Regions from separate parts of the Kribbella sp. NBC_01505 genome, predicted to be linked through region 3. Evidence: riboswitches for the same ligand, from Rfam matches in the RefSeq annotation. Region 3 holds a riboswitch; each other region holds the start of a gene.
The links. A riboswitch is a leader RNA that binds a small molecule or an ion and turns the genes downstream of it on or off. The one in region 3 is predicted to bind cobalamin.

Region 1: linked by a shared signal. The riboswitch ahead of OG474_RS19600 (ABC transporter substrate-binding protein) and the one ahead of OG474_RS15270 (CbtB domain-containing protein) in region 3 are both predicted to bind cobalamin.
Region 2: linked by a shared signal. The riboswitch ahead of metE (5-methyltetrahydropteroyltriglutamate--homocysteine S-methyltransferase) and the one ahead of OG474_RS15270 (CbtB domain-containing protein) in region 3 are both predicted to bind cobalamin.

What each region holds. Positions count from the first base shown of each region.
Region 1 is NZ_CP109425.1:4,140,200-4,147,698, reverse strand. Features, by position in the region: gene OG474_RS19620 (PLP-dependent aminotransferase family protein) at 1-27, shown strand, start outside; gene OG474_RS19615 (ABC transporter ATP-binding protein) at 1,402-2,196, opposite strand; gene OG474_RS19610 (FecCD family ABC transporter permease) at 2,198-3,220, opposite strand; gene OG474_RS19605 (FecCD family ABC transporter permease) at 3,245-4,237, opposite strand; gene OG474_RS19600 (ABC transporter substrate-binding protein) at 4,251-5,273, opposite strand; cobalamin riboswitch at 5,298-5,491, opposite strand; gene OG474_RS19595 (hypothetical protein) at 5,482-6,453, opposite strand; gene OG474_RS19590 (MFS transporter) at 6,467-7,499, opposite strand, start outside.
Region 2 is NZ_CP109425.1:9,257,312-9,264,810, reverse strand. Features, by position in the region: gene metE (5-methyltetrahydropteroyltriglutamate--homocysteine S-methyltransferase) at 1-2,276, opposite strand, end outside; cobalamin riboswitch at 2,399-2,612, opposite strand; gene OG474_RS43145 (CoA-acylating methylmalonate-semialdehyde dehydrogenase) at 2,782-4,281, shown strand; gene OG474_RS43140 (acyl-CoA dehydrogenase family protein) at 4,285-5,418, shown strand; gene OG474_RS43135 (enoyl-CoA hydratase/isomerase family protein) at 5,415-6,476, shown strand; gene mmsB (3-hydroxyisobutyrate dehydrogenase) at 6,473-7,363, shown strand; gene OG474_RS43125 (enoyl-CoA hydratase) at 7,360-7,499, shown strand, end outside.
Region 3 is NZ_CP109425.1:3,253,988-3,261,486, reverse strand. Features, by position in the region: gene OG474_RS15295 (DEAD/DEAH box helicase) at 56-1,678, shown strand; gene OG474_RS15290 (phosphotriesterase) at 1,921-2,817, shown strand; gene OG474_RS15285 (DUF1304 domain-containing protein) at 2,830-3,198, shown strand; gene OG474_RS15280 (MFS transporter) at 3,257-4,627, shown strand; gene OG474_RS15275 (LysE family translocator) at 4,608-5,249, opposite strand; cobalamin riboswitch at 5,327-5,453, shown strand; gene OG474_RS15270 (CbtB domain-containing protein) at 5,487-5,684, shown strand; gene OG474_RS15265 (CbtA family protein) at 5,688-6,443, shown strand; gene OG474_RS15260 (histidine phosphatase family protein) at 6,440-6,985, shown strand; gene OG474_RS15255 (hypothetical protein) at 7,361-7,499, opposite strand, start outside.

The DNA.
Region 1 (7,499 bases), 890 kb from region 3:
CTCCTCACACCGTCGCCAACAACATGAGGTAATCGATCCGGAAGCACCCCGTCCCGCCTAGCCCGCGCCCAAACCACCCGCTCCCGCCTCCCACCTCATGTCCTTACCGACGCGCACCGCTCAAATGCGGCCGCGGACGTACCCAGTGGCCCCTCGCCGCCGCGGCCGGCCGACACAGAACGGCTGGCGGGGTCGGCCTTGGGCTCAGCGGGATGGAGCGACCAAAGGCGGGCGAAGTCGCCGTTGTGGTAACGAATGTGCGGATAGCGGCCGCAATGTTCCACAAAGGCGAGACGGCGCTCGGCGGACGCAGATTTGCGGAGATCTACTGTCGCCCAGAGCCTGTTGCGATTTGGCGGCTGCTTTTCACCGAGCCGGTTTGGGGGAGCGGGATCGCGTCAGGTGTTCGGTCGTTGTGGCTGAGGGCTTTGTCTGGACAGGAACCCCGCCTTCCCGAAGGTGCTCGTCCCGTCCGTCCGCTCGGATTCGGCCGGTGGCGTACGCGGTGGCTGGTCGCCGCTGCGGCCGGATTGACTGAGACGGGTGGCTGGGCGGGTCTGTGGCTGGGCCGGATGGCGGGGCCGGTGACCGAGGTTCCCCGTCGCCTGTGGCTGACGGGCTGTGGTTGCTCCCGACGGCGAGGAGGCCTGTCAGCTGACCCGCCGCGGTGGTTGCTCCCGACGATCAGGAGGCCTGTCACCTGACTCACCGCCGCGGTTGACCACTGCGGTTCGAGTCGCCTGCCTCGCCAGCCTCGCCTGCCTCGCCAGCCTCGCCTGCCTGGCTGCCTGGCTGGCTGGCTGGCTGGCTGGCTGCGGAAATTTGGCTGGATATCCGTTCAAATGGGCCCTTCTCTGCTCAAATATTGAGGGGAGAACCAGCAACTTGCAGGGAGATCCCCTCGTTTTCCGGGACCGCAACCGAAGCCCGGAAGCTCAAACGACCGGCACGCGGTCACCGACCGCACCATCCCCCTCAACCACACGCGACGCCCGCCTAGCACTTCAGTAAATCGGCCGCCGCGGCGACCAGCCACCGGGTACGTGTCCGGCCTGTCCGGTACGGCGCGCAGTTGTCGCGGCTAACGTCCGAAGAACACGCCGACGTCGTACTGCGATCCTTCGGACGCTAGCGGGGGAGCGGGTGGCTCGGATGCCGGAGGCGGGCGGGATCGCCTTTGTGGTAAAGAATGTGCGTATAGCGGCCGCGATGTTCCACAAAGCGAGTGGGCGCGGGTTTGCGGGGAACCCGCGTTTGATCCGACACCGTCAGCCAATGGGACCCGATGCCTGCTGGCCCGGGGGGTTGCCCGCTCGTATTTTCAGGGGGCAACCCCCCAACCGCGGGGATATCCCTCCAGCTGGGGGGTGCCGAACGAAAAAGGGGTGGAGGGAGGGGCGGCTAGCTGTCGTTGGTGGGGCGGGGGACGGGGATTACCAGGGGGGTGTTGGTCAGGGGGTCGGGGATTACTTGGGCGGTTAGGTTGAAGACGGTGGCGACTGTGGCGGGGGTGATTACTTCGGTGGGGGTGCCGGTGGCGGCTATGCGGCCGTCTTTGAGGGCTATTAGGTGGTCGGCGTAGCGGGCGGCGAGGTTCAGGTCGTGGAGGACGAGGACGATCGTCTTGTGGTGCTTGCGGTTGAGGTCTTGGACGAGGTCGAGGATCTCGAGTTGGTGGGCCAGGTCCAGGAAGGTGGTTGGCTCGTCGAGGAGCATGGTGTCGGCGTCTTGGGCCAGGGCGAGGGCGATCCAGACGCGTTGGCGTTGGCCGCCGGAGAGCTCGTCCAGGGAACGGTCGGCCAGCTCGGCGACGCCGGTCGCGGCCAGGGCGGAGCTGACCACGCGCTCGTCCTCTGACGACCATTGGCGGAACCAGCGTTGATGCGGATGCCGGCCGCGACCGACGAGGTCCGCGACCGTGATGCCGTCCGGCGCGACTGGTTGTTGCGGGAGCATGCCTAGCTGGGTTGCCAGGCGGGCGGCGCTGACCTTCGACAGGTCTACGTCGTCCAGGTACACCGCTCCACCGCGCGGAGTGAGCAGTCGTGCGAGTCCGCGCAGGAGGGTGGACTTTCCGCTGGCGTTGGCGCCGACGATGACAGTGATCTGCTGCCGCGGGATCAGTACGGACAACTCGTGCACCACGGCGCGGCCGTCGTACGCGAGGGTTAGTTGGTCTGCCCGGAGTTCGGTCATGTCAGCCTCCCCGGCCGATGCGGTTGGCGCGAGCCATCAGGATGAGCAGGTACGGCGCCCCGAGGAACGCGGTCACGACGCCGACCGGCAGCTGGGTCGGCGCGAAGATCTCGCGGGCGATCAGGTCGGAAACCACTACCAGCAAGGCACCAAGCGCACCGGCCGTGCACAATCCGGCGACCCGCTCGGCCACCAACCGCCGCGCGAGCTGCGGCGCGACCAGGGCCACGAACGCGATCGGCCCCGCGGCCGCAGTCGCCAAGGCCGCTAGCGCAACGCCGACCAAGATCAACAACCCGCGCGAGAGCTCAACCCGACCGGCCAACGTCCGCGCCAGATCATCACCGAGCTCCAGCAACCGCAGCTGCCGCGACCCAGCGAGCGCGGCCGGCAGCAAGATCACCAACGCGGCCCCGATCAGTACGACGTGCGTCCAGGTCCGACCGGCCAGGCTCCCGGCCAGCCACTGCACCGCGCTCTTCGCGGTGTAGATATCGGCGAGCGTCAGCAGGTACGCCGTGATCGAGCCGATGATCGCGGTCACCCCGATCCCGACCAGCACCAGCCGGTACCCCGAGATGCCATCCCGATAGGCCAGCAGGTACACGACAATTGCCGACAGCAACGACCCGAGCAACGCCCCCGCCGGAATCCATCCGGACCCGAGCACAGTGATCATCAGTACGGCGGCCAGCGCGGCCCCTGCATTGACCCCGATCAGATCCGGACTCACCAGCGGATTGCGCGCCAGCCGCTGGAAGATCGCTCCCGACACAGCGAACGCCGTACCGACTCCCATCCCCACGAGCACCCGGGGCAGTCGTCCGTTCACCACAATGTCGTTGAGGATCAGCGTTCCGTGACCGCCGAGCGTATCGAGCACCACCGGCAACGGAATCCGGTAGTCGCCCAACGTCAACGACACCGCCCCAACCGCAAGCGTCAGAATCCAAGCAACAGTCGCCCAGACAACGCTCGAGCCATCGACCCGCGTCGAGACCGGCCCAACCCGGAGCGCCTTCACAATGACACCCTCACAATGACACCCTCACAATGCCGCCGTACGACGCCGTCGCACCAGCGCGATGAACAGCGGCGCACCGATCAACGCGGTAATGATTCCGACCTGCAGCTCATCCGGCCGAGCCACCAGCCGCCCAACCACATCCGCAAGCAGCAACACGGCAGGCGCCAACACCATCGACCACGGCAGGATCCACCGATAGTCCGCGCCCACCAACGTCCGTGCGACATGCGGTACGGCGAGCCCGAGGAACCCGATCGGCCCAGCGATCGCGGTCGCCGTACCAGCGAGCACGACGACCGCCAGCCCAGCCATGACCCGTACCAACGTGACCCGAGTACCGAGCGACCGCGCCAGCTCATCACCCAGCGCCAACTGATTGAGCGACCGCCCGAGCACCAAGGTCAGAACGATGCCCACGGCAATGAACGGAACCGCCTGGCCGATCACCGAACTGGTCGCCAGCGTGAGCGATCCGACCACCCAGAACCGGAACTCGTTCAGCGTTGACAGATCGAGCAGCGTGATGGCTGACGTCACTGACCCGAGCAGCGCGGAGATCGCCGCGCCGGCCAGCGCGAGCTTCACCGGCGTTGCGCCCCCTCGCCCGATCGCCCCGACCAGGTAGACGACCACAGTCGCCACCAATGCACCGCCCATCGCGAACCAGACATAGCCGGTCAGGCTGTGCACACCCAGTACGCCGATCGCCCCGACCACGGCCAGCGCCGCCCCGGCGTTCACGCCGAGAATTCCCGGGTCGGCCAACGGGTTGCGGGTCACGCCCTGCATCAACGCACCGGCCAGCCCGAGCGCCGCCCCGGCGAGCAGACCGGCAGCCGTACGAGGCAACCGCAGATACCGGATCACGCGGTCGTTGTCGCTACCGCTGAAGTCCGCCAGCGCCAGGTAGACGTCGTGTGCACCGAAGTGCTGGTTGCCGATACTCAACGACAGCAGGACGGAGACGGCGAGCACCGCGACGCACAGCAGCAGTCCGGCCGCGCGTCCCTTCACTTCAACAAGCACGTTATTTGAACAGATCGGGGTGAATCGTCTTGGCGATGTCCTCGGTCGTGTACGCACCGCGCACCCCGGCCGAGTGATTCGCGAACAGCCACGGTACGACGTGCTTGTTGCGGACGGCCTTGAGATTCTGGAACGCCGGGTTCGCGAGCAGCTTGTCCACGTCCGGCTTGGTCGCGGCCGGTGTCAGCGCCGCGTCGCAGCACCCGCTGATCAGGATGTAGTCGGGATTGCGCTTGATCAGCTCCTCGACGCCGATCTTCACGTTCCGCTTCGCGGTCAGGTCGGCGAACGCGTTCACGCCACCGGCCTGCTTGATCAGCACCGTGCCGAAGTCCGGACCACCCGAGACAGTCAGCCCGCCGCCTTCCAGCCCGGGCCGCAGGATCGCGACCGTCGGCTTCGGCGCGTTCTTCACCTTGGCCTCGACCGCGGCGATCCGCTTCTCCTGGTCCGCGATGACCTCCTCGGCCCGGTCCTCGACCCCGAACAGCTTGCCGAGGCCGCGCAGGTCGGCGTACACGTTGTCCATCGTGACGCTGGACGGATCGATCGCCTCGTCGCCCTTGCCGTCCGCGGTCGGGCAGAGCGGGCTGAAGATCCAGGTCTGGACGCCGAGCTCGGCCAGGCTCTTACGGCTGCCGAAGCTCTGGTCGCTGCCACCGCCGGCGCTGAACACGTCGTTGAACCCGGACAGCACGAAGTCCGGGTTCGCCGCGAGCAGCTCCTCCCGGCTGGGCAGGTTCTTGTAGTACTTCGCCTTGCCCTGCGCGCCGGCGTACTCCGGGAGCACCTCCGCGTCCAGGTACGCCGTACCGACCAGGCGGTCCGAGATCCCCAGCGCATGCGCCATCTCGATGGCCGGCTGGTACGCCGCGAACACCCGCTTCGGTGGACCCTGGACGGTGACGTCGATCCCGCAGTTCTTCACGGTGATCGTCGACCCCGGCGGATTCACCGCGGTGGTCGTGCCGCAACCGGTCACCAGACCGAGCATCAGGGCAAAAATGACGGACTTACGCAGCACAGGACCGCTCCTCCAGCACCTCGTGGACGGATCACATGCCGTGGCCGGTCTCCTGGCTGACGGGACTCAGTTCACCGGCCTGGTCTTCCCAGCCAACCGGCCAGTGACCTCCCTCACGAGGGACTGCCGGTGAACTCCCGATCACAGTGGCGAGGGCCGCGCCGGCATTGAACCGGCTTCCCGAGCACCACGGCGCCGCCACAGTACCTCAGCGGTACTGCGAGACCATCGCCAGCGCGAACTGCGTCATGACGTCCGGGTTGATCGCCCGGGCCGGTAGCGGCACGAAATCGATCAGCCGGTCGTCGCCGATCCGGATCGTCGTCCGCCCCGTCGCGGTGTCGACGTACCCCTCGTCACCCAGCGGGAGCGCCTGCGCGGTCGGCGTCGTCCGGATCGCGGTCATCAACGTCTTGGCCTGTGGCGTACGGCGTACTGACGTGGACAGCACGCTGTTCGCGGCGACCCAACCGCAGACCAGGTCGCCGGACTCCGTCGCACCGTCCCGACGGATGTACGCCGGCACGCCCATCACCTTGGCCGCGGCCGACGAACCACGTTCGCAGTCCGGCCGAATGATCAACGGCTGCGGCTCGGGCAGCCCGCCCACCTGCCGGTCCACCTCCTCCGCGAGCACGACGTACTTCGCGAGCGTGGCCTTCGGGCCGGCGACCTTGTAGAGCCGGCCGTCGCGGAGGAAGACCACGAAGCTGTCCGTTCCGAAGCCGGGGGCCTTGGTGCCGAAGCTGCTCGCACCGACGACCGCCGGCTTGGCGCCCTTGCTCGCCTTCTGAGCCGCGGCCAGGGTGGCCGTCGTCGCCGTTTCCACCGAGACCCCGACCCGCAGCACCGGCCCGGTCGGAGTCGCGCTCAGGCCGAGCTGGCAGATGTCATAAGTCGCCGGTACGCCGAAGTCCGCCGGAAAGTTCTGCGGCTGAATCTGCACGGCGGGAGCCGCAAGCGTGGTCTGCACCAGCTGCTGGTCCATCCGCACGCAGACCGTGTCGGCGACCTTCGAGGACGACGGGGTGCTCGACGGCGTTGCCGAGGGAGTCTCGGTAGGCGTCGTCGGAACCGAGACCAGCGGCGGCACGCTCGGAGCAGTCTCCTGCCCCGGTCCACCGCAACCGCTGAGCAGCACTGCGAGGACGGCGATCGGCACTACCGGACGGATACGCATGGTGTGCCAAAGCCTACGCTTCGTCGGCTTCGGCCTCAGCCCGCAGCTCGCGCTCCCGGACGGCGTGCTCGTCGGTGCGTGCGTCGTACCGCCAGAAGTCGCGCAGGGCGGCTCCGGTGGCCGCGACGCCGGCCACGCAGAGGATGCCGCCGCTGACGATCGACGTGCGGACACTCGTCAGGTCGGCGACCAGGCCGGACCGGGCCTGCCCACCGAGCGGGCCGAGCATGTAGGAGAGCATCTCGATCCCGGCCAGCCGGCCGCGCCTCTCGTCCGGGATCGTCTGGTTCCAGATCACCGAACGGAACATGCCGGACACCATGTCCGCGGCGCCGGCGAACGCGAGGAAGACGACCGCGAACCAGATATTCGGCGCCAGACCGGCGATTCCGATCGCGGCACCCCAGCAGGCCGCCGCCATCACGACGGCTCGGCCGTGGTGATGCACCCGGCTGGTCCAGCCGATGGTCAGCGTCGCGATCATCGCGCCGACAGCCTCGGCGCTGTAGAGGACGCCGAGCAGCTTCGGTTCCTTCAGCACCTCGGTCGCGAAGGCCGGGAACAGCACGATCGGCATCGCCATGAACATGCCGACCATGTCCACGACGTACGTGCCGAGCAGGTCCTTGCGGCGCGCGGCGTACACGATGCCTTCGCCGATGACGCGCAGGCTCGGTGGTTGCGAATGCTCGCCGACCCGGTACGGCTTCAGTCGCATGTACATCAGGGTCGCGATCGCGAGCCCGGCCAGCTCGATCCCGAAGGCCCAGCCGATTCCGGCCGTCCCGACCAGGACTCCGCCCAGCGCGGGACCGACCAGCTGACCGGTCTGCATGGTCAACGCGTTCAGTGCCACCGCGGCCGGCAGCTCCGAATGCTTCACCACCCGCGGGAACAGCGCGTCCCGGCTCGGTCGCTGCAGTGACGCGGCGATCGCGTTCAGTGCGCCACAGACGTAGATGATCCACACCTGCGGGTTGGACAGCAGCGTGTTGCTCAGCAGTACGGCGCAGACCGCGACCTGCGCGATCCCGGTGAAGATGAGC
Region 2 (7,499 bases), 3.9 Mb from region 3:
CAGTCGCCGTGGGCCGCCCGGATCTCGCGGGCTGCGCCGACCAGGTTCTGCAGCGAGTCGCGGACCTCGGGCCAGCCGCGAGTCTTCAGGCCGCAGTCCGGGTTGACCCAGAGGCGTGCGGCCGGGATCGCGTCCAGCCCCTTGTGCAGCAAAGACACCACTTCCGGCGTACTGGGGACCCGGGGTGAGTGGATATCGTAGACGCCCGGACCGACGCCGCGCGGGTAGCCGGCCGCGCCGAGTTCGTGCGCGACCTGCATGTGCGAGCGGGCCGCCTCCAGGCTGGCGACATCGGCATCCATCTCGTCGAGTGCGTTGAGGATGTCGCCGAACTCGACGTAACACATATGCGTATGGATCTGCGTATCCGCACGTACCCCGCTGGTTGTCAGCCGGAAGACTTCCGTGCCCCAGTTCAGGTAGGCGGCGCGATCCGCCTGCCGCAACGGCAACGTCTCGCGGAGGGCGGGTTCGTCCACCTGAATGACTGCGGCGCCTGCGGTCTCCAGGTCGACGACCTCGTCGCGGAGGGCGAGCGCGACCTGCCGAGCAGTTTCACTGCGCGGTTGATCGTCGCGGACGAACGACCAGGCCAGCATCGTGACCGGTCCCGTGAGCATGCCTTTCACCGGCCGGTCAGTCTGCGACTGGGCGTACTTCCACCAGCGGACCGTCATCGGTTCCGGACGGGAAATGTCTCCGACGAGGACAGGCGGCCGCACATACCGGGTGCCGTACGACTGGACCCAGCCGTGCTGCGTGGCGACGTACCCGTCGAGCTGCTCGGCGAAGTACTGCACCATGTCGTTGCGCTCAGGCTCACCGTGCACCAGGACGTCGAGCCCGGCCTTCTCCTGGAAGGTCAGCACCTCCCGGATCTCGGCCGCGATGCGCTCGTCGTACTGCGCCTCGTCGATCCGGCCCGCACGCAGATCCGCCCGCGCAGTCCGCAGCTCGGTGGTCTGCGGGAACGAGCCGACCGTGGTCGTCGGCAGCAACGGCAGCTCGAGCCGCTTCTGCTGCGCCGCGCTTCGCTCCCCGTACGACGCCACCCGGCGGCTGTCATCGGCGGTGACTGCTGCAACTCGCGCCCGCACGACCGGGTTGTTGGTCAACGCCGAACCGGCCCGTGACCCCAGCGCCGCGCGGTTGGCCTCCAGCTCGGCCTCGATCGCCTCAGTGCCTTCGGTGATCCCGCGGGCCAGCGTCACGATCTCAGCCGTCTTCTGCCGGGCGAACGCGAGCCAGCCGGCGACCTCCGGATCAAGGTCGGTGTCAGCCGCCACGTCGAGCGGCACATGCAGAAGTGAACACGACGAGCTGACGTCGACCTGGTCGGCCAAGCCGAGCAGAACGGCCAGCGTGGACAGCGACTTGGGCAGATCGTTCAGCCAGATGTTCCGGCCGTTGACGACGCCCGCGACGAGTCGCTTCTGGCGAATCTCCGGTACGGCGGCCAGGTCGTCGAGGTTTGCCGCGGCCGGACCGGTGAAGTCGATGGCCAGTCCCTCGATCGGCGACTTGGCCAGCACCGGCAGCGCCTCGCCGAGCCGGTCGAAGTACGACGCGACCAGGAGCTTCGGGCGATCGAGCAGACCACCGAGTTCGGCGTACGCGCGAGTGGTCGCGGCCAACTCGTCCGCGGTCCGGTCCTGGACCAGAGCCGGCTCATCCAGCTGCACCCACTCGGCACCGGCCGCGCGCAGGTCGCCGAGGATCTCGGCGTACACGGGAAGGATTTGGGGCAGCAGCGACAGCGGTTCGAAGTCCTCGGCCACGCCGGGCGCCGGCTTGGCGAGCAGGAGGTAGGTGATCGGTCCGACCAGGACCGGGCGGGCCTTGAGGCCGAGCGCGAGAGCCTCGCGCAGTTCGGCGACCTGCTTGGTGGAGTCGGCGGCGAACGTGGTGTCCGGGCCGAGCTCGGGGACCAGGTAGTGGTAGTTCGTGTCGAACCACTTGGTCATCTCCAGCGGAGCGACCTCCTGGGTACCGCGTGCCATGGCGAAGTAGCCGTCCAGCGCGTCCGCCGCGACCGCGGTGCGGTGGCGCTCCGGGATCGCGCCGAGCAGGACGGAGGTGTCCAGCACATGGTCGTAGTACGAGAAGTCACCGGTCGGGACCTCGTCGATCCCGGCGTCGGCGAGCTGCTGCCAGTTGGACCGGCGGAGCTCGGCGGCGGTCTGCCGGAGGGCGTCGGCGGTGACTGAACCCTTCCAGTAGCCCTCGATCGCCTTCTTCAGCTCCCGGTTCGGGCCTTGCCTGGGGTAGCCGTGCACGGTGGTCAAGCGTCTCTCCTTAGCGAGCCAGTCTTGAAGGACCAGAGGCACGCAGGGAGGCAGGCAGACGCAATGGCACGCCCGGCCCTCCCACGAGGCCTCGTGATCACCGCGGTACGTCGGGCGCACCGCGGGTGGCTGGCAGGTCTTCGGACTCGTGGGCACGTCCGGCGGGCCGGACACCTACTGACCGTCGCTTCCCAGACCTCTCGGTCCAGTGCGTATGACGGTGGTCGTTCCCACTTACCGCTGCGGGGCAGTCCCGGATTCACACCGGGTTCCCTCTTGCGACGTCCTGACCGGCTGCCAGGACGAACCAGCTACCCGATCAGCCTACGCAATCGGGCCGGGTTCCGCGGTTGTGATCCACGCCCTAGGAAAGTACTAGGACGTCCAGCTAATTTGTCGCACGTCCTAGTAATTAGGGCGTGTCTCTTAACTCCCCGCCTACGGCGCGGACTTAAGAGACACGCCCTGGTCAGGTTGCCCTCAAGGGAGCGAGACGTTGGTCAACGAGCTGAGTCACTTCGTCGCAGGTCGGCACATCGAGGGGACGTCCGGCCGCTTCGCGGACGTGTTCGACCCCAACCAGGGCACCGTGCAGTCGCGGGTCCCGTTGGCGAGCAAGGCCGAGGTGGTCGCGGCGATCGACAACGCCGAGCAGGCCCAGCGCGAGTGGGCCGCCTGGAACCCGCAGCGCCGCGCGCGCGTGCTGCTGCGCTTCCTCGACCTGGTCAACAAGGACATGGAGTCGCTGGCGCGGCTGCTGTCGAGCGAACACGGCAAGACGGTCGCGGACGCCAAGGGCGACATCCAGCGCGGTCTCGAGGTGATCGAGTTCGCCGCGGGTGGTCCGCACCTGCTCAAGGGCGAGTTCAGCGCCGGTGCCGGGACCGGCATCGACGTCTACTCGCTGCGTCAGCCGCTCGGCGTCGTCGCGGGCATCACGCCGTTCAACTTCCCGGCGATGATCCCGCTCTGGAAGGCCGGCCCCGCGCTGTCCGCCGGCAACTCGTTCATCCTGAAGCCGTCCGAGCGTGACCCCTCGGTGCCGCTGCGGATCGCCGAACTGTTCCTCGAGGCCGGGCTGCCGGCCGGTGTGTTCAACGTGGTGAACGGCGACAAGGAGGCGGTCGACACGCTCCTGGAGGACCCGCGGGTCCGGGCCGTCGGCTTCGTCGGTTCCACGCCGATCGCGCAGTACATCTATGAGAGCGCGGCCGCCAACGGCAAGCGCGCACAGTGTTTCGGTGGCGCCAAGAACCACATGATCATCATGCCGGACGCGGACCTGGACGACGCCGCCGATGCGCTCGTCGGCGCCGGGTACGGTTCCGCGGGTGAACGGTGCATGGCGATCTCGGTCGCCGTACCGGTCGGGCAGGAGACCGCGGATGCGCTGGTCGCCAAGCTGCGGGAACGCATCGCCAATCTGAATGTCGGCCACAGCCTGGACGAGAAGTCGGACTACGGACCGCTCGTCACGGCCGAGGCGCGGCAGCGGGTGCTCGACTACATCGCGATCGGCATCGAGGAAGGCGCCGAGCTGCTGGTCGACGGCCGCGACTTCAGCCTCGCCGGTCACGAGTCCGGCTTCTTCCTGGGCCCGACGCTGTTCGACCGGGTCACCCCGGGCATGCGGATCTACGACGAGGAGATCTTCGGGCCGGTGCTGGTGATCGCCCGCGCCGAGAACTACGAGGACGCGCTGCGGCTGCCGACAGAGCATGCCTACGGCAACGGTGTCTCGATCTACACCCGCGACGGCGACACCGCGCGCGACTTCACGTCCCGCGTCGATGTCGGCATGGTCGGAGTGAACGTGCCGATCCCGGTGCCGATCGCCTACCACACCTTCGGTGGCTGGAAGCGGTCCGGATTCGGCGACCTGAACCAGCACGGTCCCGACTCGTTCCGCTTCTACACCAAGACCAAGACCGTCACCCAGCGCTGGCCCTCAGGTGCCAAAGAGGGCGCCAGCTTCGTCATCCCGACGATGAGCTGATCGATGACTGAGGAACTGCAAGCCATTGCGGCGTCGGTGCGGAAGTTCGCCGAGAGCGAGCTCGCGCCGTACGCCGTCCAGTGGGATCAGGACAAGCACTTCCCGGTCGACGTGCTGCGCCGGGCCGGTGACCTCGGCCTCGGTGGTATCTGCGTCGCCGAGGACGTCGGCGGGTCCGGTCTCGGCCGGCGCGAGGCGGTGACCATCTTCGAGGAGCTGTCCCGCGGCGACACCTCGATCGCTGCCTACGTGTCGATCCACAACATGGTCACCTCGATGATCGACAAGGCCGGCACGGCCGGGCAGCGCGAGCGCTGGGTCCCGGGCATGACCGCGATGGAGGACCTCGGCAGCTACTGCCTGACCGAGCCCGAGGCCGGTTCGGACGCCGGTGCGCTACGCACCACCGCGCGCCGCGACGGCGATGCCTACGTGCTCGACGGGGTCAAGCAGTTCATCTCCGGCGCCGGATCCTCCAGCGTCTACGTCGTGATGGCGCGAACCGGCGTACCGGGCCCGCGCGGGATCACGGCCTTCATCGTTCCGGGGGATGCGCCGGGCCTGTCGTTCGGTGCGAACGAACGCAAGATGGGCTGGAACGCTCAGCCCACCCGGCAGGTCATCCTCGAAGGAGTCCGCGTCCCGCTGGATCAGCGGCTCGGCGAAGAGGGCGACGGGTTCGGGATCGCGATGCGCGGTCTGAACGGCGGCCGGCTCAACATCGCCGCATGTTCGCTGGGCGGTGCGCAGTGGGCGCTCGAGCAAGCGACCCGCTATCTGCAGACGCGGTCGGCGTTCGGTGCGCCGCTCGTATCCCAGCAGGCGTTGCTGTTCCAGCTCGCGGATATGGACACCGAGCTGAGTGCCGCCCGCTGCCTCCTGTACCACGCGGCGGGTGTGCTCGACAGCCAAGCTGCCGACGCGGCGAAGGTGTGCGCGATGGCGAAACGGTTCGTCACCGACACGGCGTTCACAGTCGCGAACTCGGCGCTGCAACTCCACGGCGGCTACGGCTACCTGAGTGAATACGGTATCGAGAAGGTCGTGCGTGACCTGCGCGTGCACCAGATCCTGGAAGGAACCAACGAGATCATGCGACTGATCATCGGGCGGGCCCTCGTCGAGGAGGCCGCGTGACCACCACAGAGGAATCCCCGGTACTGACTTACATCGACGGTCACGCCGGTCACCTGGTGCTGAACCGGCCGAAGTCCATCAACGCCCTCACGCACGAGATGGTCACGATCATCCGCCGGGTTCTCGACGAGTGGGCCGCTGACCCCGCCGTACAGACCGTTGTCCTGACCGGCAGTGGTGAGCGTGGGTTGTGTGCGGGTGGGGACATCGTCTCGATCTACCACGACGGGATCGCCGGCGGTACGGCGTCGACCGAGTTCTGGGCCGACGAATACCGGCTGGACGCGGAGATCGCGGAGTACCCGAAGCCGTTCGTCGCGGTGATGGACGGCATCGTGCTCGGCGGCGGGATCGGACTGTCCGCGCACGCGAGCATCCGGGTCGTCACCGAGCGGTCGAAGATCGGCATGCCGGAGACCGGGATCGGCTTCTTCCCCGATGTCGGCGGCACCTATCTGCTGTCGCGCGCGCCGGGGGAGCTGGGCACACACCTGGCGCTGACGGCCGGATCGGTACGGGCGGGGGACGCGATCGCGGTCGGTCTCGCTGACTCGTACGTGCCGAGTGACCGGTTGCCGGATCTCCTTGCAGCACTGGCGAATCAGGACGCTGCGGCCGTCGTCGCCGAGTTCGCCGAGCCGGCGCCGGAGTCCGGGCTGGTCGGCGATCGGGAATGGATCGACCTGGCGTACGAAGGCGATGACCTGATCAAGATCCACAGCCGGCTGGCGGATTCCGACGTACCGGCGGCTCGGGAGACCGCGGCTGCGCTGCTGACGAAGTCGCCGACCTCGCTCAAGGTGACGCTGCGCGCGCTCCGGTCCGCGGCGGATCTGCCGTCGTTGCCGGCGGCTCTTGAGCAGGAGTATCGGCTGTCGGTGCGCTTCCACGGTTCGCACGACTTCATCGAGGGCGTGCGGGCGCAGGTGATCGACAAGGACCGCGATCCGCAGTGGTCCCCGGCGACTCTCGACGGTGTCACCGACGACTCCGTCGCCGCCTACTTCGCCGGTCTCGGCGATGACGAGCTCCGCCTGACTGAGGAGAGTGCCCCGTGACTGTCGTTGCCTTCATCGGCCTTGGAAACATGGGCGGTCCGATGGCCGCCAACCTCGTCAAGGCCGGCTACCGGGTCACCGGCTTCGACCCGGTCCCCGCCGCGCGCGCGACGGCTTCGGAGGCCGGAATCGAGGTGGCTGAGTCGGCCGCCGCGGCGGTGGCGGAGGCTCAGGTCGTGCTCACGATGCTGCCAAGTGGCAAGCATGTGCTCGACGTCTACCAGGGCGAAGACGGTCTGCTGGCTGCGACGCCGTCCGGCGCGCTGTTCGTCGACTGTTCGACGATCGCGGTGGCGGATGCACGGGCTGCCGCCGAGCTGGTCGTCGCCTCTGGGCACCGGGCTCTCGACGCGCCGGTCTCTGGCGGAGTGGTCGGCGCGACTGCCGGGACGCTGACGCTGATGGTTGGCGCTCGGCCTGAGGACCTGGAGGCGGTTCGGGAGGTTCTCGAGCCGATGGCCGGGCGGATCGTGCACTGTGGCGACCCGGGCGCCGGGCAGGCCGCGAAGATCTGCAACAACCTGATCCTGGGCATCTCGATGATCGGGGTCAGCGAGGCGTTCGTGCTGGGGGAGAAGCTGGGGCTGACCCACCAGGCACTCTTCGATGTGACGTCGACGGCGTCCGGTCAGTGCTGGGCACTGACCACGAACTGCCCGGTTCCGGGCCCGGTCCCCACCAGCCCCGCGAACCGCGAGTACCAGCCGGGCTTCGCTGCACCGCTGATGGCCAAGGACCTCGGGCTCGCGATGGAGGCGGCCGAAGGAACCGGTACGGCGGCCGCGCTCGGAGCGCTCGCTGCTGGACTGTTCCGGGAATTTGCCGATGGCAACGGTTCGGCGCTGGACTTCTCGGCCATCATCAACGAGATCCGGGAGGCCTCATGACCGACTACGAGACGATCCTGGTCACCCGTGACGGGCGGACGGCGACGATCACGCTGAACCGGCCGAAGGCGCTGAACGCGCTGAACGCCGTACTGATGAACGAGGTCGTGGACGCGGCGACCGAGCTCGATCGGGA
Region 3 (7,499 bases):
CGCGGCCCATGACGGCCGCGCCGGGCAGGACGACCCCACGATTTTTGGAGTACCTATGGCGGCCCGCCGCCCCTTTACGCAAGCCACGAACACGTCCACCTCGAACTCGTCCTCCCGCCCGCGCCGGCGTAAGCCCGCAGCGAAGCAGGGCAACAGCGGCCAGGCCGACGGGAATGTTGCTCAGAGCAACCGTCCGGTCACTCCCTCGGAGTACGACTCGGTCATCCCGCTCGAGGTCCCGGACGACCTGACCTTCGCCGATCTCGGCGTACCCGACGCACTGGCCGACGCGCTCGCGGCGACCGGTGTCACCAAGCCGTTCCCGATCCAGGCGGCGACGCTGCCGGATTCGCTGGCCGGCAAGGACGTTCTCGGCCGCGGCCGGACCGGCTCCGGCAAGACCTACGCCTTCGTGCTGCCGTTGCTGGCGCGTCTTTACCTGCGCGGCAACAAGCGGCAGCCGAAGTCCCCGCGCGCACTGATCCTGGCGCCGACGCGGGAGCTGGCCACCCAGATCCAGGCCTCGATCCAGCCGCTGGCCGACGTGCTCGAGCTGCGCACGATGACGATCTTCGGCGGCGTCGGCCACGGCCCGCAGACGACCGGGCTGCGCAAGGGTGTCGACATCGTCGTCGCCTGCCCCGGCCGTCTCGAAGACCACCTCAAGATGGGCAACGTGAAGCTCGACGCGGTGGAGATCACCGTGCTCGACGAGGCCGACCACATGGCCGACCTCGGCTTCCTGCCCGCCGTCCGCCGCCTCCTCGAGGCGACGCCGGCCAAGGCTCAGCGGCTGCTCTTCTCGGCCACGCTGGACGCGGGCGTCGACGTACTGGTCAAGCGCTTCATGACCAACCCGATCACGCACAGCGTCGACTCGGCGCAGTCGCCGGTCTCGAAGATGACCCACCACGTGCTGCACGTGAAGTCCGACAGCCGCGTCCCGGTGCTCGTCGACCTGACCGCCGCGCCGGGCCGCACGCTCGTCTTCACGCGCACGAAGTACGGCGCCAAGTCGCTGACCAAGAAGCTCATCGCCTCCGGTGTGCCGGCGGTCGAGCTGCACGGGAACCTGTCGCAGGGTGCGCGGACGCGCAACCTCGAAGCCTTCTCGGACGGTACGGCGAAGACGCTGGTCGCGACCGATATCGCGGCCCGCGGTATCCACGTCGACGACATCACGCTCGTCATCCACGCCGACCCGCCGGTCGAGCACAAGGCCTACCTGCACCGCTCCGGCCGTACGGCCCGCGCGGGCGCCGAGGGCACCGTCGTCACGCTGATGACCGACGACCAGGTCCGCGACGTGCGCGATCTGACGCGCAAGGCCGGCATCTCCCCGAAGACCACGAAGCTGACGGTGGGCGACCCGTTGCTGGCCGAGCTGGCTCCGGGCGAGCGGGTCTTCGTCGAGCCCCCGGTGAAGGCGCCGGTCGCTGCCACCACCTCGACTCCGGGTCGCGGTCGCGGCCGCGGTCGTGGCGGTGCCTCCGGTGGGGGCCGCACCCGCGCAGCCGCCGGCAGCACTACCTCGACCCGCACCACGTCGCCCCGCGCCGCAGGTGGGGGCAACCAGTCCCGCGTCGTCGCGACGTCGACCTCGCCCCGCAACGGTGACAGCCCGTCCGCCTCGCGCGGCGGCCGTCGTCGTCGCGGCCCCCGCAAGCAAGCCGCCTGACCCACGCACTCCGCGCCCCCCGAGCCCAAGGCTCGGGGGGCGCTCCCATTCCCTGCCACCGGCAGACCCGCGCCTTGAGCACCCCTCAACCACTTTTCCGCGTGCAGAATGGTCGACCCGTGCTCAAGGCCGCCTCCCCTGCTGGCCTTGAGCACGGGTCAGTCGTTTTTTCGCGTTGGTGGTGGTTGGTGGGTGCTCAAGGCGGCGGGGGTGGTCCGGGGGCGGTTTAGGTTGGGGGTGTGATGATTCGGACGGTGGTGGGGGAGCTCAGGCCGGAGGGGCTGGGGATTTGCGACGCGCATGATCACTTGTTTTTTCGGTCGGCGTTGCTGGTTGGGCAGGAGCTGGATGATGCGGCGGCTGCGTTGGCTGAGGTGGGGGAGTTTGCTGCGGTGGGTGGGCAGGCGATCGTGCAGTGGACTCCGCATGGGCTGGGTCGGCGGGTCGAGGAGTTGCCTGGAATCTCAACCAGGACTGGGGTTTCGCTGATCGCGGCGACCGGGTTGCATCGGGCTGAGCACTACCCGGAGGGGTTCGTCGAGAAGGTACGGCCGCGGTTGGCGGAGATCTTTCACGCCGAGCTGACCGTTGGCATCGGCAACAGTTCGGTCCGGGCCGGGCTGATCAAGGTGGCCGGTGGATTCCATCGGCTCGACGAGCATGCCCGGTTCGTGATGGCCGCGGCGGCCGAGGCCCATCACACCACCGGCGCCCCGATCGCCATCCACCACGAGCTCGGTTCCGCGGCTGACGCCGTACTGGATCTGCTGGTCGACAGGCTCGACGTACCGCCGTCGAGTGTGATTCTCGGACACCTCAATCGCTTTCCCGACTCGCGCGCTCATCTCGACCTGGCGAAGCGCGGTGCGTGGCTCGCGTTCGATGGTCCTTCGCGGGCCAACAACGCGACCGATCCGCAGCTGCTCGCCTGCCTGGCCGCGCTCATCGACGGCGGGTACGGCGATCGGCTGCTGCTCGGCGGGGACACGACGACCGCGAAGGCGCGGGGCGCGACCGGCGAGGGGCCGGGGATGTCGTTCCTGCTGACCACGCTCCGGCCGCGGCTCACCGGTGCGTTCGGCGCCGACGCGGCCGACGCGATATTCCGGTCGAACCCGGCGCGGGCGTTCGCCTGGTAGTACGGTTCGGCCATGAGCGTCGTCGCACAGATATTCGTCGTGGTGGCCGGGCTGTTCCATGTCGTGGTGTTCGCGATGGAGAGCCTGCTGTTCCGCAAGCCGAGCACGTACCAGCGGTTCCTGGTCAAGGACGAGACCGAGGCGGCGGCCGCGCGGCCGTGGGCGTTCAACCAGGGCTTCTACAACCTGTTCCTGGCGGCGGGTGCGCTCGGCGGCCTGATCGCGGGTGGCGACAAGGGGCACGCGATCGCGCTCTTCAGCTGCGCCTGCATGGCCGGCGCGGGCATCGTGCTGGTCGTCTCCGACCGCCGGATGATCCAGGCCGCGGCCTCCCAGGCCCTGCCCCCGATCCTCGCTCTGGTGCTCGCCGCCGCCCTGTAGCTGAGTTCGAAGCACGGCAATTGACTTCAAGTGCACTTGAGGTCGGAGGGTGGTCGGCATGACCACGACCGCCGAACCGACCCGGACGACCCCAGGGGTGATGTCCCCGCAGTACCGTGCGCTGACGATCGGCATGGTCGCGCTGATCACGCTCGTCGCCTTCGAGAACCTGGCCGTGACGACCGCGATGCCAACCGTCGCCCAGGCGCTCGACGGCCTGTACCTCTACGCGCTCGCCTTCGGCGGTCCGCTGGCCTCGGGCGTGGTCGGAATGGTTGTCTCCGGCACCTGGAGTGACCTGCGCGGGCCGACCCGGCCGCTCTGGCACGGCACCGCCTGGTTCCTCGGTGGCCTGGTCATCGCCGGCTTCGCGCCGAGCATGGAGGTCCTGGTCGCCGGCCGGATCATCCAGGGCTTCGGCGCCGGCCTGCTCACGGTCGCTCTGTACGTCGTGGTCGGCCAGCTGTACCCGGCGATTCTGCGGCCGAAGATCTTCGCCGCGTTCGCGACCGGCTGGGTGGTGCCGTCGCTCGTCGGTCCGGCGATCGCGGGGCTGATCGTCGAGCACGCCAGCTGGCGGATCGTGTTCCTCGCCGTACCGGTGCTGGCGATTCCGGCGGTCTTCGTGATGCGGCCCGGATTGGCTCGGGGAGACCGGTACGACGTACGCCCGGGGCGGCTGTGGAACAAGCAGACGCTGTGGGCCGTGGCGGCCGCGATCGGCGTGGCTGCGTTGAACTACGGCGGCCAGCAACACGGCGTACTGCAGATCGCGTTGCTGGTGGTCGGCCTGGCCGCGATCGCGGTGTTCGCGCCGAAACTGCTGCCGCGGGGGACCTTCGTGCTCGGGCGGGGACTGCCGTCGGTCGTCGCCTTGCGCGGGCTGGTTGCCGCGGCCGGGTTCGGGGCGGAGGTGTTCCTGCCGCTGATGCTGACCCGGGAGCGCGGGCTGTCGCCGGCCCTCGCGGGCCTGGTGCTGACCGTGAGCGGGGTGAGCTGGACGCTCGCGTCGTGGTGGCGGGGTCGGCCGCGGCACCGGTTCGGCCCGGACGTGTTCCTGCAGGTGGGCATGCTCGCGATCGTCGCGGGGATCGCCATCGCCGTTCTGACGCTGAACCCGGCGGTGCCGGTCGTCGTCGGCATCCTCGGCTGGAGCCTGACCGGCTTCGGGATGGGAACGGTGTTCCCGACGTTGTCGGTGCTGGTCCTCGAGTACTCCGAGCGCGCCGAGCAGGGCGTGAACAGTTCGGCCGCGCAGCTCAGCGACTCGTTGTCCACGGCAACGGTCCTGGCCGTCGGCGGTTCGCTCTTCGCGGCGATCGAGCCGCACTCCCCGGTGACCGCCTACCTGGTCGCGTTCGGAGTCCCCGCCGTACTGGCGTTGCTCGGAGTGCAGGCGGCGCGGCGGACTACTCCTTCGTCCCGCTGACGGCGATCCCGGCGCCGAGGCCGATGATCATCAGCCCGCCGGTGCCTCCAACGAGCTCGAGCCGGCGCGGTGAGCGGGCGAACCACTCGCGCGCCGTACCGGCCACGACAGCCCACAGGCTGTCCGACATGAGCGCGATCGTGACGAAGATAAGGCCGAGCAGCACGATCTGTGCCCAGGCCGGGCTGCCGGCGTGCTGATCGACGAACTGCGGGAGCACGGCCGCGAAGAACACCGCGGTCTTGGCGTTGGTCACCCCGACCAGGAACCCCTGCCGGATCGTCCGGCCGCTGCTGGACGGCTTGACGCCCGAGGTCATCGCCGTCACCAGCGACTTCCGCGTGCGGAAGGCATGCACCCCGAGATAGATCAGGTACGCCGCCCCGGCCAGCTTCACCACGGTGAGCGCCACCGCGCTGGCCGCGATCAGCGTGCCGAGGCCAAGCGCGATCAGCACCAGCATCACCGAGGCGCCCAGCGTGTTCCCCAGCATCGTCAGCACCGCCTCCCGGCGACCGACCGCCAGCGCGCGACCGACGATGAACAGCACACTCGGGCCGGGAACGATGATGATCACGAGCGCGGTCACAGCGAAGGCGACCAGATGATGAGCGGAGGGCATCTGCTCACCATAGGCACGGAAGCGGCCTGGTGAGGCCATTCTCACCCCTCGGCCGTAGCTCGTTGACCCTTCAACGGAGAGCGGGCTACGGTTCGGGTGACAACTGCGATGCCACGAGGTAAGCCGGTGGAAGTCCGGCACGGCCGCGCCACTGTGAGCGAGCAGCTGCTCGCGAGTCAGGATGCTCGGGCACCAGCAGCCTTTCTAAGGGGACGCGCACTTCCCCAGGAGGTTCAGATGGCAGCTCCTGCCCAGTCGGTCGGCGTACCGGCGATCTCGTCCCGGTTGCTTCTTCTCTCCGCTCTCAGCGTCGGTCTGCTGCTCCTGCTCGCGTATCTGGTCGGCTTCGACCAGGGGGCCGTGTCGCAGTCGGGCATGTACCTGCACGAGCTGATGCACGACGGCCGTCACCTCCTCGGCGTGCCCTGCCACTGACTGATGCGCACCTTCGGATCACTCCTGGTGCGCGGTCTGATCGTCGGACTCTTCGCCGGCCTGCTGGCCGGAACCTTCGCTTATGTGATGGGCGAGCCGCGGGTTGACGCCGCGATCGCGATCGAAGAGGCCAACGCCACCGCGCACAGTCATGACCACGGCTCTGGCGACGAGCATGCGGCTGGTGAAGAAGAAGCTCCGCTGGTCAGCCGTAGCGGCCAGAAGGCGGGCTTGTTCCTGGCCACCGGCCTGTCCGGCGTCGCCCTCGGCGGCATCTTCGCGGTCGGCTTCACGCTGCTCCGGCGCCGCCTACGCACCGGCAACGACGCGTACGCCGCCCTCGGCCTGGCCGCCGCCGGTTTCATCGGCGTCGTCCTGGTCCCGTTCCTCAAGTACCCACCGAACCCACCGGCCGTCGGTGACCCCGAGACGATCACCCGCCGTACCGTCACCTATCTGCTGACGATCGTGATCGGCCTGCTCGCAGTCTGGGCCGGCGTCGCGCTCTCCCGATGGGCAGCCCGGTACGGCGACGTGGCCCGGCTGGCCGGTGGAGTCGCCGGACTCGTGGTGACCGTCGTGGCGGCATACCTGATCCTGCCGCGGATCAACGAGGTTCCGGACGCGTTCCCCGCTACGCTGCTCTGGCAGTTCCGGTTCGCCTCGCTAGGTACGCAGGCGACGCTGTGGCTCCTGCTCGGTTTCGGGTACGCCGCCACGGTGGCCCGCCGGCCATCCGAACAGAAGGTGTCTGTTTGAGCTCGTTGACGCTGGTCGCCCACGCACTGACCCCCGCGCTGCGCGGCCTCGTCCTAGGTGGTGCACCCGACCCGGACCCGGCAAGCGTCGAGTCGGCCCGCGAGCTAAAACTCCAGGCCGACACCACCTACACCGGCCCCGAACCCGCCGCCCTCCGCACCGCCGAAGCCCTAGGCCTAACCCCGGTCGTCGAGCCAGCCCTCCGCGACCGAGACTATGGCGACTGGTCCGGCCACGGCCTGGAGGAGTTGCTAACGGCCGACCCGACCCGGGTCGCTGCCTGGCTGGAGCGCCCCCACACGGCGACTCCAGGCGGTGAGACGGAGAACGACGTGATCACCCGCGTAGCCGACTGGCTGGGCGATCTCGTGGCCGGGGAGGGCAACAAGTTCGTCGCAGTCGTTCACCCGGCTGTCGTGCGCGCCGTGGTCCTCTATGTGCTCGACGCTCCGGCGGAGTCGCTGCGGCACGTCGACGTCCGCCCCTTGGCAACGGTCAACCTGTCCCACCACGCCGGCAGCTGGTCCCTCGCCTTCGGCTGACAACTGTCGGCGCAGCGCTCAGCTGCCTGCGAGCTCACGACGGATCCCGCGGATCAGATCCACCGCTCGGTCACCAGTCAGGGCGACAGCCGACAGCTCTTGTGCCGGCAAACGTGTCTGGTTCGGGGAGGCTAGTGAACCGGAATCGGTTGGTTGTGCTCCCCAAAGCGGTTTAGGGAGTGTCCGGGTCGGACCCGATCGCTGTCCCTAAACCGGTTCGGGGAGTGCTCCCCCCTGAATCGGGCGGTTTTGCTCCCCAGCACCCGCGACCGTGCCCAGCGGAGACCCGTACCCGTGCGCCTGGCCCGGCCTGGGACGGGAGTGCACACTTCTCACACTCGCCGAGCGGACGGACGGTGGCGCGGGCTGCGGCGTTCACTGTTCGGCTCCGGTGTTGTCAATGACTGTCAGATACGGCTTGTTCTGGACGGTTTGGATGAAGCGGGTTGTTCGTCCGACCCAGTCCTGCGAGGTAACCACCGTGAGCTGGACGGGGACGCCGAGTTGCTCCTCG